One region of the Nitratidesulfovibrio vulgaris str. Hildenborough genome, then DNA from elsewhere that is predicted to be linked to it. Evidence: predicted binding sites of a transcription regulator. Region 1 holds the regulator's gene; each other region holds the start of a gene.
The links. The regulator sigma-54, encoded in region 1, starts transcription at its own class of promoters, with help from an activator protein. The targets are predictions, from matches to a motif close to CTGGCACGGNNNNTGCTT.

Region 1 (5,116 bases):
CCGCGAATCCCGCCCAGAAATCTGTACCGACCACTGTCACCGCGCAGCGCATGCAGTATGATGCGAACAAGCAGAGTGTCGTGTTCGAGGGCGATGTATACGTCAAGCGTCCCGACTTCGAACTGTGGTCGGTGAAGCTGACGCTGCACCTTGGCAAGTCCAAGGAAGGCAAGAGCGGTGGAGACGTGCCGGGTGGCATGGATGCCGGTGAGATTGAACGTATCGTCGCCGAGAAGAATGTACGGATGGTGCGCGAAGGGCGTAACGGTACATGTCAGAAGGCCACCTATACCACCAATGACGGGCTCATGATCATGGAAGGCTCGCCTGTCCTCTTCGACAAGGAGAACGTGGTGAAGGGCGAGGTCATCTATTTCTACACTCGCGAGAATCGAAGCGAAGTGCATGGTGGCACCTCGCGCCCTGTAGAGGCCGTGTTCACCTCTTCGTCTTCCGCGTCGCTGCCCGGAGCGGAAAAGGCAAAGGAGTCTGAATGATGGCCGTATTGCAAGGCGAAGATCTGCGTAAGCGGTTCGGGCAGCGCGAGGTCGTGCGGGGTGTCTCCGTCTCGGTACAGCAGGGCGAGATCGTCGGGTTGCTCGGGCCCAACGGCGCGGGCAAGACCACGACGTTCTACATGCTCACAGGCATCATCAAACCCACGGCTGGCATCGTCCGACTGGACGGACAGGACATCGCCGACTGGCCTTTGCATGAGCGCGCTCGCGTGGGGTTGAGCTATCTGCCTCAGGAGAGCTCCGTATTCAAGAGGCTCACCGTTCGTGAAAACCTTGAGATCATCCTCGAGCATACCGGGCTTCCGGCTGCCAGACAGAAGGAGCGTGCCGAGGCGCTGATGGCGGACTTCGGTATCGCGCATCTTGCCAGTTCGCGTGCCATGCACCTTTCGGGCGGTGAGCGGCGCAGACTCGAGATCGCGCGGTGCATGATCCGCGAACCCAAGTTCGTGCTGCTCGATGAACCATTCGCAGGCATCGACCCGCTTGCCGTGGGTGATATTCAGGGGCTTATCCGCAAGCTGCGTGATCGCGGGATAGGGGTGCTCATCTCCGACCATAACGTGCGGGAGACGCTCACCATCTGTGACCGGGCGTACCTGGTCCATCAGGGGCAGGTCATTCTGGACGGCACACCCGAGCATATCGTAGGTGACGAACAGGCCCGTCTTGTCTATCTTGGGGCGGACTTCTGCCTCTAGTCGGCATCAAGCTTGCATCCTGCCTCGCGCTGTGTCATGATACTACGTAACGCACTGTTGCACGGTACTTTTCTTCTTTTGCTAACAGAAGGTGGATATCGCGCATCTGGTGCTTAACATGACGGCGAGAGGTTCCTTGTTCAATGGCACTCGAACTTAGACAGCAACTCAAGCTGAGTCAGCAGCTTGTCATGACGCCACAACTGCAGCAGGCCATACGCCTTTTGCAATTGTCACGTCTTGAGCTTGTCGAGACCGTTCAGCAAGAGCTTCTTGAGAATCCGTTCCTTGAAGAAGGAATGGATGAAGGCGCTGCATCTTCTGCCTCAGAAGCCTCCTCGCGTAAAGACGAATCTGCGCCGGAGGCGTATGACAGGGAATTGTCGCGTAATGCCGACTGGGAAGACTATCTTGGCGAATTCGCCAGCTCTTCGCGGCAGGCGCAGGTACGCGAAACTGAACTCCCCGAGGAGATGACCGCGTTCGAGGCGCGCTATTCTGCCCGCCCATCGCTTGAAGGGCATCTCATGTGGCAGTTGCGTCTTTCGCGTCTTACAGAAGACCAGAAGGGCATCGGTGAAACCATCATCGGCAATATCGGCTCTTCGGGATATCTTCAGGCCTCTGTCGAAGACATTGCAGAGATGTGTGGTGCCGATGCTTCCGAAGTCATTCCGGTATTGCACGCCGTCCAGCGTTTCGACCCGGTAGGTGTTGCCTCGCGGACTCCGCAGGAATGTCTGCTGATTCAGATCGAAATGCTTGGCTACGACCGCGACCGTGTTCTCGTCGAACTCGTTCGCGACCACCTCGAAGACCTTGAAACCCGCCGTTACAAGCCGCTGCTGCGCAAGTTCAAACTCGACATGGATGATCTCAAGGAATACCTTGATATCATACAGTCTCTCGACCCCATGCCAGGTTCGAGCTTCGGGGGCAGCGACCCCATGTTCGTAAGCCCCGACGTGTTCGTGTACAAATACGACGATGAATTCGTCATCGTGCTTAACGACGACGGGCTGCCCCATCTGCAACTCAGTTCGCTGTACGACCAGAGTCTTGCCGGTGTGACGGGCAAGGACAAGGACTTCGTGCAAGAGAAGGTGCGTTCCGCGTCGTGGCTCATCAAGAGCCTCTATCAACGGCAACGCACCCTGTACAAGGTCGTTGAAAGTATTATCAAGTACCAGAGGGGGTTCTTCGAGGATGGCGTGACCCGTTTACGGCCACTCATCCTCAAGGACATCGCCGACGACATCAGTATGCACGAGTCGACCGTGAGTCGCATCACGACGAACAAGTTCGTCGCCACGCCTCACGGTGTGTTCGAGCTCAAGTTCTTCTTCAACAGTGCGCTCGAACTTGATGATGGCAGCCAGGTCGGTTCAGAGAGTGTCAAGGCTCTGATCAAGAAACTCATCGGCGAGGAGAATCCCAAGGAACCTCTGAGCGATGAGCGAATCGGCGAGATACTGAAGGAACAGCTTCAGGTTAATATTGCCCGGCGTACGGTTGCGAAGTATCGTACAGCCATGAATATCCCCTCTTCGTCCAAGCGTAAGGAAGTTTTCTGACGTAGCACGAAGAGGCCCGGCCGCAAGGCACGTGTTCCATCGAACCCAGGAGGAGCTTATGAACATCGCATTCACGTTCAAGAACTTCGAGCCCTCGGAACACCTCAAGAAGTACGCCCGTCGTCGCTTCGAAAAGCTCGCCCGGTTCGTCGGCAAGTCTGCCAACCTCGAGTTGCAGGTGGCCCTTTCTCTGGACAAGTTCCGTCAGAAGGCCGAAGTCCAGCTTGTGGGCGACAGCATCAACATCGCCGCCGTCGAGCAGTCCGAAGACATGTACGCGACCATCGACCTCGTACTCGACAAGCTCGAAGCACAACTCAAGAAGCATGTCTCCCGCGTCAAGGAAAGACGGCGCTCTGCCCGGACGAATGCCAATATCGACGTGTTCACCTATCATACTGAAGGTGAGGGTGAAGACAGGGCCATCGTGGGTACCGACCAGTTCGTGCCCAAGCCTCTGCACGTTGACGAGGCTGCCATGCAGCTTGATGCGCTCGATTACGAGTTCCTCGTCTTCCTGAATGCCGAATCGGAACGGATCAACGTGATCTACCGCCGCAGGAACGGCGACTTCGGGCTCATCGACCCCGTCGTCTAGAGTGTCGTGATGCGGCTTGACGAGTATCTTAGCAAAGACCTCATAATTCACGAGATCTCCGCCAGCACCAAGGAAGAGGTGCTGGCGGAACTTGTGAATGCCGTTTGCCGGGCTCACCCTGAGGTAGACGGGCGTGCAGCGCTGAAAGTGCTGCACGAGCGCGAGCAACTCGGTACGACTGGCATCGGCGACGGCATCGCCATCCCCCACGGCAAACTGTCCGACCTCGGGCGCATCGTTCTGAGTGTCGGTCGTAGCAGTGCCGGATTCGGCTTCGACTCGCTTGACGGCAAGCCCGTGCACATCGTGTTTCTGGTGCTTGCCCCGGAACATGTGGCGGGCATGCATCTGCGCGTTCTGGCGCACATATCGCGGTTGCTGAAAGACGTCGCATTCAGAAGGGCATTGATAGAAGCCCCTGATGCGAATGCAATGTGGGAACTTCTTTCAAAGGCTTGAGGCAGCCCATGTCGAGCCCCGCGCGTTCTGCCGATGACGGCTTCGAAGCCGGATTCCCCGTCCTCATCGTCTCCGGACTCTCCGGGGCTGGCAAGAGCACTGTTCTCAACGTCTTCGAAGACCTGCGGTATTTCACTGTCGACGGTCTGCCCGTGCGTCTTGCGCCCGACATGGTTCGAGTCCTCGATGCACAGGCTCTTGAGCAGTATCAGGGCATAGTGCTTGGCATGGACCTCCGCGAGGCTGAGTTCGTACAGCAGTTCGAACAGGCCTTGGCCCGCCTTCAGGAAATGGGCGTCAGGCCTGTGTTGCTTTTCATCGAAGCGGAGCAGGGCGAGCTTATGCGGCGTTATGCGACAACGCGACGTCCGCACCCGCTTGAAAGCGAAGGTATGGGGCTGGAGTTGGCCCTTGCCGAAGAAAGGCGACGCCTTGCCCCAGTGCGTGAGGCGGCCGACCTTGTTTTCGACACCACGTCCTTTTCCATCCATGACCTGCGGCGCGTCATCCAGCGACGCTGGAGCAGCCTGAAGGGGCGCATGCGTTCGCTACGGGTGAACATCATCTCCTTCGGCTACAAATACGGCGTCCCGAAAGAGGCCGACCTGGTCTTCGACTTGCGCTTTCTGCCCAACCCCTATTTCGACACCTCCCTGCGCCCCCAGTCCGGTCTGGATGCTCCTGTCGTCGAGTATGTGTTCGGCACGGATTCAGCCCGGACGTTTCGAGACAGATTCATCGATTTCATGACCTATCTGCTCCCCCTGTATGAAGCCGAAGGAAGGTACCGCATCGCCGTTGCCATCGGCTGTACGGGGGGGCGGCATCGCTCCGTCGCCACCGCAGAGGCATTGCTCGATGTCCTGCGTAAATCCGATTATGCGGTGACGATCGAACATCGTCACCTAGAACTGGGTTGAGCAGAAGTGCAGCCCATGGTGAACCGATATGACCGAGAAGGATAACGTTGAAGCGAGGGTAGGGGTCATTATCGTTACCCACGCTGACTATGGCAGTGCCCTTCTGCGTGCCGCAGAGTTCATTCTGGGGGCACAGAGCGACTGCACGTCCATCAGTATCGACGTTTCGCAGGAGGTGGGCGAGACGGTGACCCGCCTCAAGGAGGCTGTGGGCAGGCTTGACAAGGGAAACGGGGCGATCATTCTCACCGACATGTTCGGCGGCACGCCCACGAACCTCAGCCTGTCGCTGTTGGCGACGTCCAATGTCGAGGTCGTCACCGGGGTGAACCTGCCCATGCTGCTG
Region 2 (5,116 bases), 520 kb from region 1:
TGCCCCGACCTTGGTTCGCTTCCTGCGGCGGTGCGGCAGGCCTTGGGTTAGGTCGGACACGTCGGAAAAGGGTTGCGAGGTGTTCCGCCCCAAGCTGCCTTTCATACAGTCCATCGAGGTTGTCATGGGAACCCCGGAGTGGTGTCACGAGACGTCCGCCGGGGTTTTCCCGTCGCGGGAGGCGGGGCAGACGTGGAGGGAGACCGGGGTGCCCGGTGTGACTGGCGTGTCTGCGTGCCAGCGTGACTGGCGTGGGCAGCAGGTGGTGCGCCTATGGAACGGGGACGGACGCCTTGTCAGAAGCTTCGGGGTGTGGTGGGGGCGAGGCACCTTCCGTCCGGTCATGCTGGCTACGGTCACGCTGGCTACGGTCACGCTGACCGAGCGTACCCTGACCGTGGCCTCCGGCCTCTTCATCAGGGGCGGACATGGAACCTTCGATAGGTTCATCTTCGCCTGTCGCTGGGCCATCGTTTTGGGCTTCGCCTTCGGCTTCCCCATCTCCAAGGTCGGCCTCTCGCACCCGGTTCAACAGGGTGATGGCAAGGCTTCGCGACACGGGTGGCAGCAGCAGGACGCAGCCGAAGAGGGTCAGCGCCGGACTCGGCATGGCGATGGCGCAGGCAGCCACGGCATGGACGCAGCCACGAAGGGTGTCGAAGGACGGAACCCGGTGGGCGTGGATGTCACGGGCCAGGCGCTTGACGCACTCGCCGTTTCCTTTGTGCAGCAGCCACGCGCTTGCGAAGATGCCCGTGAGCCACAGCAGCACATTGAACCACAGCGGAAAGGTCGCCCGCTGCATCTGGTTGCCCAGTACGGGGAGAATGCCAAGGCTGAAGGCGAGCAGCATATACCCGCGCAACGAAGACGGAATGGCGTTGCGCAGCAGACCATGCAGGCGCAGCAGAAAGTCGCGATATTCCGGCGAGCGTTGCGTTGCCGCTTCAGTGCCGCCAAACAGGAAGGCGACCTCTTCCGGGGACAGCAACACGGGACAGAGGGCAGAGGTGTCTGCCGAGGCTGGCTCACACGCGGTTTTCGTTCTTGCGTCGGCACTGTCAGTGGGGTCACTGTCAGGTGTGCCATCGTCGGGGGGGCTATTGTCGACGGCCATGGCGTTCAGGTTGGCAGCATCCCGCATCGACCCGCCATTGCCGTCTTCGTGGGGCTGATGGGGCGCGCGAGCGTCGTGCGTCTTCAGACTCGCCGTAATGTTATTGCTGCGGGTTTTGGCAGATTGATGCACCGCACCGGCTTCACGCACGTCGGCATCGCCTGCCGGAGACGTCGTGCCATCGCCTTGGATGCCCAATTCAGCCGTCTCGCCATGCGTCATGGCGTCGGCTGGTGTGGGCTGTGTCCTGCGGCGGAATCTTCTGAACAGAAACATGGTCGACCTGCCATCCTGTTGCGCCAGACATAAGGGACTGACGCTGCCGGAGAATGGCATGGAGCGCCCTGCCGCGCAACGCTTTTTCGTGGAGTCGGTGCGAGGGTGGCCTCAATCCGCCGTGCGTGTGTCCCTTGTCAGGCGTCGCCACTGCCCTGTTTTGCCGCGTCGGCCTCCAGTTGCTGCAACTGTTGTTCAAGCTCCTGTATCTGTTGCAGGTAAGGAGCCGCCACAGTCTGCTTCTGCTCGGCGGGCAACGGGCTGTCCATGATCTGCTTCACCCTGTTCTGGAGTTCCTTGATCTGTTTCTTGATGTTCTCGATCTGCTTGGCAAGCCCCTCACCCGAGCCCGTGCCACCTGTATTGCCTGCGGCTTCCGCATTCCCGGACGCGCCGGATGAACCCGACGGACCGGATGCGACGGTGTCGGTCTTGCCGTCACCTGCCGTCTGACCGTTCGCCGTGTTCGATGCCGAGTCCGATGACGCGCTTCCCTGCGAGTTCGTTCCCGCACTTTCGGTTTGCAGGTCGCGGAAACGCTCGTACAGGCGTTTCGCTTCGGAGGAGATGCTCACGGTGTCACCCTGTGTGCCGCGTGATGCCACCTGTTGCGACTCTTGTTCCTGCCGTGCGAATGACGCTGCGACCGAACGGGTCGCCATGATGGATTCCAGACCGGAGATTTCCATGCCGCCTCCTTGGAATACGGCAATGATTGCCGCGTTGAGGGTCTGGCAGAGTGAAAGCAAGAATCGTACGCATCCGCTATATCCGGCAGGTTGTTCCCGACGCTACATCCCGTATGTGTGGTCGCTGACCGCCCATACGTCCAGAGGACAGGGCGTTCATTGCGCGAGGTCGAGGAGACGCGCTTCTCCGTGGCATGTGCGGGGGCGGCAAAGGGCAGGAGGAGTCAGGGACGCTTCCCCATGTTTTTTGGGGATGCGTGTTCACCGGGGCAAGAGCGTCGTTCTCATCCCGTGGTAAAGCTTTGTCGTGTGTGGGAGGCGTCGATATGGGGGTGTGGCATGGGCGTTCAGGCGTACAGAGAAGGGGGGGTGAGATGTGGTGATGACCTATACATGAGTGTCGGTCATTCTGGCTCGATTGTGATGAGAGGAACAAGGGTGGATGTCGGGCGGTTTCTAGCACCCGCAAGTGGGTTCTGTGCGGCAATGTGAACCATAATCGTCTGATATTTTATGATTTTTGGTGCAAATAAAAGTTTGCAATCCATGCAATGTCAGGTTTGCACTGCAAATTGAAGTTTGCACGTCTCTCCCCTGTGTGCATGCTTAACATGCTATAATGAAAAGCATATCATGAATGGTGTGCCATTGCACGCTTCTTGCTCGTGAAAAAGAAAACGTGACGCGTTGTTGCGCCACATTCACGCAAGGAGGGAGCAATGGCTGAGAATGAAAGCAATGTCGTTGTCGACCAGGGGCAGACGAAGCTGTCCGACCTGTGGACCAAGGAGGATTACTGGGCCATCTGGCTCGGATTCGTCATCCTTATTGCGGGGATGTGGCTGTTTCTCGCCAACCCGTCCCCCGAATTCGCCCAGAAGGTGGATAAGGCCAACGGTGTGATGGCTGCAGAGGCTGCGCGTGCCCCCTTCAAGACCCTAGCCTACTACAAGGCGCAGGACGACAAGGGGAAGCTCCAGGGGATGGATACTCCATCGGGTAAGGCTATAGGTGCTTTCCTGACGACACCCGGTGCCTGGGCGTCCGACCCTCTCGAAGCCTTCGTGCTTTCCAAGGAGGCTGCCGACGAGCGTAACGCGGCTGCCAAGGCCAAGTTCGAGTCTGCCAAGGTCAAGTCGGATGCCGCACTGGCGGCTGCGCAAGCCGCAGAGGCCGCAGCAGCAGGGGCAGCATTCGCCGATGCCGCGCTCAACACCGAAGCGCAGGCGAAGATTGCCGAATGGCGTGCCGAGCATGCCAAGATGAAGGCTGCTGAGAAGAAGACGAAGACCAAGCCGTTCAACATCGCCACATCACTGCCCATGCTCATGGTCGCCCTCGGGCTGTTCTTCGCCGTGGGCATGAAGTTCATGGGCCATGATGTGCCCAAGTTCCTCGTGGGATTCATCGGTGTGTTCTTCGTGGCGGTGCTGGCACTCATGATGGGGCATCAGAGCACCATGAAGTACTGGGGCATCGGTGCCGAGGCATGGGCCATCATCATCGGGATGCTGGTCGCCAACACCGTGGGAACACCGAGTTTCATCAAGCCCGCCCTTCAGGTCGAATACTACATCAAGACCGGTCTCGTGCTGCTGGGTGCGGAGGTGCTGTTCGACAAGATCATCGCCATCGGCATTCCCGGCATCTTCGTGGCGTGGGTGGTCACCCCCATCGTGCTCATCTGCACCTTCATCTTCGGGCAGAAGATTCTCAAGATGCCTTCCAAGACGCTCAATATCGTCATCTCCTCCGACATGTCGGTGTGCGGCACCTCCGCTGCCATCGCCACGGCGGCCGCCTGCCGTGCCAAGAAGGAGGAACTCACCCTTGCAATCGGTCTGTCGCTGGTGTTCACCGCCATCATGATGATCGCCATGCCCGCCTTCATCAAGGCCGTGGGTATGCCGCAGGTTCTTGGGGGGGCGTGGATGGGCGGAACCATCGACGCCACGGGTGCGGTGGCTGCCGCCGGGGCGTTCCTCGGTGAGAAGGCCCTGTACGTGGCCGCCACCATCAAGATGATCCAGAACGTGCTCATCGGCGTGGTCGCCTTCGGTGTGGCCGTGTACTGGTGCGCCCGTGTGGAATGCAGGGAAGGGCACAGCGTGGGCTGGATCGAAATCTGGCACCGCTTCCCCAAGTTCGTGTTGGGCTTCCTTGCCGCTTCGGTTCTCTTCTCGGTCATATCCGGCAGCCTCGGTTCCGACATGAGCCAGATCATGGTCAACCAGGGTGTTCTGAAGGGCCTGTCGTCGCCGCTGCGCAACTGGTTCTTCTGCCTTGCGTTCACGTCCATCGGTCTGGCCACGAACTTCCGGGAACTTGCGCACTACTTCAAGGGCGGCAAGCCGCTCATCCTGTACGTGGCCGGGCAGAGCTTCAACCTCGTACTGACGCTGGCCATGGCCTACGTCATGTTCTACATCGTGTTCCCCGAGATCACGGCGAAGATATAGTATCAAGGCTGGCGGGGGCCCCGGCCCCCGCCTCATGCTGCAAGGAGATGGGACATGGTTCAGGCGAGTCTACCCGTGAGACTGATGAGGCTAGGGCTTGGGGTGGCTGTGTTGTGGCTGGCGTTCTGGGGCGTGGGGCCTCGTGTCGTCGCCAGTGTCCCGGCCCTGGCCCATTATGGCGCGGTGCAGGATGTCTACGGCATACGTAGCGGGGCGCTGTACTATAACGACGTCGACGCCACACAGGCCGCAGAGAACAATTCGCGTGACAGCTGGCGCTTCACGCCGCAAGGACCAGCCCATGGGGGGTAGCCGTCCGGTGGCTGGTTCCGGCAACCGTTGACTGGTTCCGGCGGTTGCCACGCGCGTCGAGTCCGGAGTTGTCCTCGAGAAAGTCGTTCAGGCGATCCTTGCCGCAAGTGAACATGACAGGCGGGGTGACCTTCGCCCGCACCGCGAGGCGGGGGAAGCCCCGCCTTTTCCCATGCCTTGCGCATGGCGGAGGGGAGCAGGCTGAGAGGCCATCGCAAGAATGCAGCCTCCTTCGACACGGGCAGGTCAGCTTGCGAAAACCG
Region 3 (5,116 bases), 400 kb from region 1:
CCGGGCGTCGTTCTTGCAATCGGTTCCCGGGATGTCCGGAGTGTTCTTCCTCGGCATCGGCATGCTTCCATGCGAGGGGCCGCACCCCCCCTGAGAGTGCGGCCCTTTGCGGCTAGATGGCTTCGGCGCCGGACTCGCCGGTGCGTATGCGTATGGCGTCGTCGACGGGCAGCACGAATATCTTGCCGTCCCCCACCTTGCCTGTGCGTGCGGCCTTGCAGACCGCATCCACGACAGCTTTGACCTGGGCGTCTTCGAGCACCACCTCTATCTTGACCTTGGGCATGAAATCGACCTGATACTCGGCCCCGCGGTATACTTCCTTGTGTCCACGCTGACGTCCGAAGCCTTTCACCTCGGTCACGGTCATCCCCTTCACATCCATGGATGCAAGGACTTCCTTCACCTCGTCCAGCTTGAACGGCCTGATGATAATCTCGAGCTTCTTCATGGCGACCACCTTCGAAAGACTGGTTCATATTCTGCGAAAGGGGAACATCCTCACGCATCTGTAGGCGACAATCACATCCCCCCGCAAGCCCGGTGCCCTGCGGCAATGGCCGGGCAATACGGTTACTGCTCGTAGGCCCGCTCGTTGTGTTCGCTCACATCCAGTCCCGCGCGTTCGGCATCGACCGTCACGCGCAGCCCCATCAGGGCGTCCACCGCGTGGAAGATACCGCGACTCATGAGGTAGCAGAACAGCCAGGTAGCCACCACCGAAAGGAACTGCGTCCACAGCTGACCGGGATTGCCGTAGAAGAGACCATTGACGCCGTTCACGGCCTCGCTGGCGAACAATCCCGTTGCAAGGGCACCCCACGTACCGCCCACGCCATGCACGCCGACCACGTCGAGCGCGTCGTCGTACTTGAAGACCTTCTTCATCAGAACGCCGCCGTAGCAGAGCATCCCGCCCCCGAAACCGATGATCATGGCGGGCATGGGTTCTACGAAGCCAGCAGCGGGCGTGATGGCAACGAGACCGGCAACGGCACCGGAGGCAGCACCCAGCGTGGTGGGCTTGCCGCTATGCATCCACTCTACGGCGAGCCAGCCCATGACGCCTGCGGCGGTGGCAAGGTGCGTGGTGACGAAGGCCATGGCGGCAAGACCATTGGCGGCAAGGGCGCTACCCGCATTGAAGCCGAACCAGCCGAACCACAGGATGCCCGCACCGAGAACCGTCATGGGAAGGTTATGGGGCACGAAGGGTTCACGGCCATAGCCCTCGCGTCTTCCGAGCACATGCGCGGCGGCAAGCGCGGCAGCGGCAGAACTCATGTGCACGACCGCGCCACCGGCAAAGTCGAGCGCACCCATCTTGAACATCCAGCCCCCGCCCCACACCCAGTGGGCCATGGGCGCGTACACCAGAACAAGCCACAGCACCGAGAACAGCAGCATGGCCCGGAAACTGATACGCTCGGCATAGGCACCCGAGATGAGCGCGGGCGTGATGACCGCGAACATGCACTGGAACACCATGAACGCGAGATGCGGTATGGTCTTGGCAGCCTCTGAAGGTTCCATGCCCACACCTTTGAGGAACAGGTGGTCGAGTCCTCCGATGACACCTGCCACATCCGGCCCGAAGGCGAGTGTATACCCGATGATGGCCCACACCACCGAGGCCACGCCCACGAGAACGAAACTGTGCATGGTTGTCGAGAGCACGTTCTTGGCCCTGACGAGGCCGCCATAGAACAGGGCGAGGCCGGGAGTCATCAACATCACCAGTGCCGCGCAGATAAGGATGAAGGCGGTATCGGCCGCGTTCATAAGACCTCCTCGAAGGTGTTTTCGCAACGCTGGCCCATCCTGCGTTGCACACACCTGTCATAAGGCAAGTCGCGTGCCAACTGCGCCAGACAACATGCGTTCAACAATTTCAGATGGTTATGTTTTTATTGTTTTTTATGTTTTTTGCATTTTTGTCGTTTTATAAAGTTCAAAAAGAATAAAATTGTAAATTGGCATGTTTTTAAAACAACCACAAAAATAGCGCCGACAGGTTCACAAGGGACGAAAGCCGTGTTATCAGCATTCATTCTCGACAATCCTCATCCATCGGAGAAACATACATGACCACAGAACGTACTGGCATCATCACTTTCAAGGGCAACGGTCTCACTCTTCTCGGTACGCCCGCTGGCGTGGGCGACAAGGCCCCCTCATTCAACGTGCTTGCCAACGACCTTTCTCCCCGCACCCTCGGCGACTACAAGGGCAAGGTGGTCATCATAAGCGCCGTACCCTCACTTGACACGGGCGTATGCGACATGGAGACGCGCCGGTTCAATCAGGAGGCGGCAAACCTCGGAGAAGACGTGAAGATACTCACCGTCAGCTGCGACCTGCCCTTCGCGCAGGCCCGCTGGTGCGGTGCCGCAGGAGTGCAGGCGGTCGAAACACTCTCCGACCACAAGGACCTTTCGTTCGGCATGGCCTATGGCGTGGTCATAAAGGAACTGCGTCTGCTTACCCGTGCCGTCTTCGTCGTCGACCGCAACGGCACGATAACGCATGCCCAGATAGTGCCCGAAGTGACGACCGAACCTGACTATGCTGGAGCCATCGCAGCTGCGAAAAAGGCGATCTAGACGTTTTACAAAACCGTCATCACAACCGGAAAGGGGGCATCAGCCCCCTTTTTTCATTGCCCCCCCGCGCATGGAACATGCGACAGACCTTGGCCGCACGACCGCCTGCCACGGACACTCCCGGTTCCAGCATGTCCTTTAAATCACCCTACACCGGCATGACACACGCCCCGCGACGTGGCCAAGTCATGCTGCGCACGGATACCCATGGCGGGTCACTTCCAGCGAACGACCAGCGCCAGCGCGCACATCGTGCCTTCATCAAGTATTGCCTCCGGTGCAGCCTTACAGTACCTTCCCCCGCCAAGCACAGGAGAACATCATGGATGACAAGACCCTGCACGCGCACCTCGCATCGACCGTACTCAGACGATTCGACGAAGACCCCGCACGGCGGCAGGAAGCCCTGCAAGAATTCATGGAGGTGACCCTGCCCACCATCGACGGGCAAAGTGCCGACAAGGTCGCCACCCTTGTCCCGGAGTTGCCCTACAGCCTGTATGAGAAGTGGGCAACACTCTTCGCAGACAGGCTTCTTGAGACGGTCGAACGCACGCAGCTTGCGTCGCTGTGTGACGGCAGCGCAGACAACGACGCCACCATAGCCCTCGTCTACGTGATGTTCATGGAGTCGGAACGAATGGAGAAGCAGGTAGCCGAGGACCTCGCAGCCCTCGGCGTACGCATGGCAGACGCCGATGCGACGGGCAACGCCCTTGGTGCCTACCTGCGTGCCAAGCTGTCGAGGCAGCACGACCCCACGCCCCGCCAGTGACGCGCGGCTGAGGCCACGGGGCATGACGGCTTACCTCGACGGGCAACCTCGGCAGATGGCACCACCCTAGGCCATCGCCAAAGGACATCAGCAGGGGCATCATCAGAAGTTACCGGCAAAGCCATCGCCCGACGCCATCACCGGACGTCATCATCAGACATGCCCCCACGGGGGGGCCGTGAACGTGCGAGGCACGCCCTATGCTGCCGCCAATGCCCACGTTGTTCTGACGTCTGTGCCGATAGGTCCGTAGCGCCAGCAGGGGATTGTCTGTCGGCCATCCTTGCCTATCGCAGGACTGCCGACTCCCTCCATGAGCAGGCGGTTCATGTCTTCGAGGCCAGCGCTTCAAGCCGGGATAAGGACTCTCGGCGGGTCGTTGCAGCGCCGAAACAGCCACCTCTCCCGCACCACTCTGACGATGGCGGGATGATTGCGGCAGGCTTTCGAACGAGGCTACGCCCTACGCCCCATCATCAAGCCCCATCAACTTCTGGCAAGCCGACGAAGCGTGGCAAGATTACGCCTGTCCGCGGCATGGCCGTCCTCTTTGGGTGTCTCAAGAACCATGGGGTGCATCGCAAAGACCGGGTCGTTCAGGAGGCGGACAAAGGCGGCCTCACCCAGTTGCCCCTCGCCGATATGCGTATGCCTGTCCTTGCGGCTTCCACACGGCACAAGGCTGTCGTTCACATGAAACAGGCGCACGGCCGCCAGCCCGGGGCCGTGTTCGATGTCCTCCATGCAACGACGGTAGCCCTCATCGGTATGCAGGGCATAGCCTGCACCGAAGGCATGGGCCGTATCGAGGCAGACTCCAAGCTGTGAGGCATGGCGCGAGGCGTCGATGATCTCCGCAAGGTCGTTCAGATCACCTCCGAGACAGGTACCCTGCCCTGCGGTGTTCTCCAGCAGCAGTACAGGCGTCTGCCCCCCGCACCTGTCGAACACCTCATCAATGTTCCGGGCGGCCCGCAGGATGCCCGTACCCCGGCCTGCCCCGAGGTGCGCACCGGGATGGAGCACCACCGCATCCACGCCGAGGGCGGTACAACGCTCGAACTCGCGCACAAGGGCCTCCACCGCCTTCGCCGATGCCGCCCCATCCCCGTTGGCGATGTTGATGAGGTACGAGGCATGGGAGAACACCGGCCCCCCGAACGCCGCACGACGGCGCCCGAACGCCTCGACGTCAGCCTCTGACGGGGCCTTGGGCGTCCACTGCCGCTGATTGGCAGTGAACAGTTGCAGCACTTCGCCGCCAATCTCGACGATATCGCGAATGGCGTTGGATACTCCGCCAGCGGCGGACATGTGGGCTCCGAACAACGGCATACTCTCTCCTGCAGGGTGAACTTCGATAACGCCCCACACCGCCGCATGACCCATACGCCATGCCCGATGCAGGGGCAATCCACACTTCGATGAGCACCGGATACCAAGAGGGCGTCAGGTCGGTTACTGCCCGAAGGGGCTCTACCAGTGCCGCCCCGCCGCGCTTACACCGAGACGCACGCCTGAAGGCCCACCAGCCCCTCCGGAGGAGAAGCGCCCCCCGGAAGTCCGCCCCCCTTCTACGGCATATCCTACCCGTGCCACTACTCGCGATTTACGGGATGTGCCCACTGTCATACGACCCCGGCAACGTGTAGACAGGAATCACGATGCAAGGGCCGCTGGCCCGGAACATCGCCGACACAGCCCCCGGAACACCCGCCCGAGAACGGCTCCCCCTTTC

Region 2: a site for sigma-54 is predicted at 2,730-2,747, ahead of DVU_RS10070 (YeiH family protein). Genes of this name have one in related genera too.
Region 3: a site for sigma-54 is predicted at 1,845-1,862, ahead of DVU_RS05800 (ammonium transporter). Genes of this name have one in related genera too.

The regions. Positions count from the first base shown of each region.
Region 1 is NC_002937.3:1,711,091-1,716,206, forward strand. It holds gene DVU_RS07710 (LptA/OstA family protein) at 1-497, shown strand, start outside; gene lptB (LPS export ABC transporter ATP-binding protein) at 494-1,219, shown strand; gene rpoN (RNA polymerase factor sigma-54) at 1,363-2,793, shown strand; gene hpf (ribosome hibernation-promoting factor, HPF/YfiA family) at 2,852-3,391, shown strand; gene DVU_RS07730 (PTS sugar transporter subunit IIA) at 3,401-3,850, shown strand; gene rapZ (RNase adapter RapZ) at 3,859-4,770, shown strand; gene DVU_RS07740 (PTS sugar transporter subunit IIA) at 4,799-5,116, shown strand, end outside.
Region 2 is NC_002937.3:2,228,306-2,233,421, reverse strand. It holds gene sucD (succinate--CoA ligase subunit alpha) at 1-51, shown strand, start outside; gene DVU_RS10080 (FxsA family protein) at 272-1,393, opposite strand; gene DVU_RS10075 (FlxA-like family protein) at 1,531-2,082, opposite strand; gene DVU_RS10070 (YeiH family protein) at 2,802-4,541, shown strand; gene DVU_RS10065 (hypothetical protein) at 4,596-4,853, shown strand.
Region 3 is NC_002937.3:1,315,267-1,320,382, reverse strand. It holds gene glnD ([protein-PII] uridylyltransferase) at 1-57, opposite strand, end outside; gene DVU_RS05805 (P-II family nitrogen regulator) at 113-451, opposite strand; gene DVU_RS05800 (ammonium transporter) at 574-1,782, opposite strand; gene tpx (thiol peroxidase) at 2,085-2,603, shown strand; gene DVU_RS05790 (hypothetical protein) at 2,926-3,378, shown strand; gene DVU_RS05785 (deoxyribonuclease IV) at 3,865-4,713, opposite strand.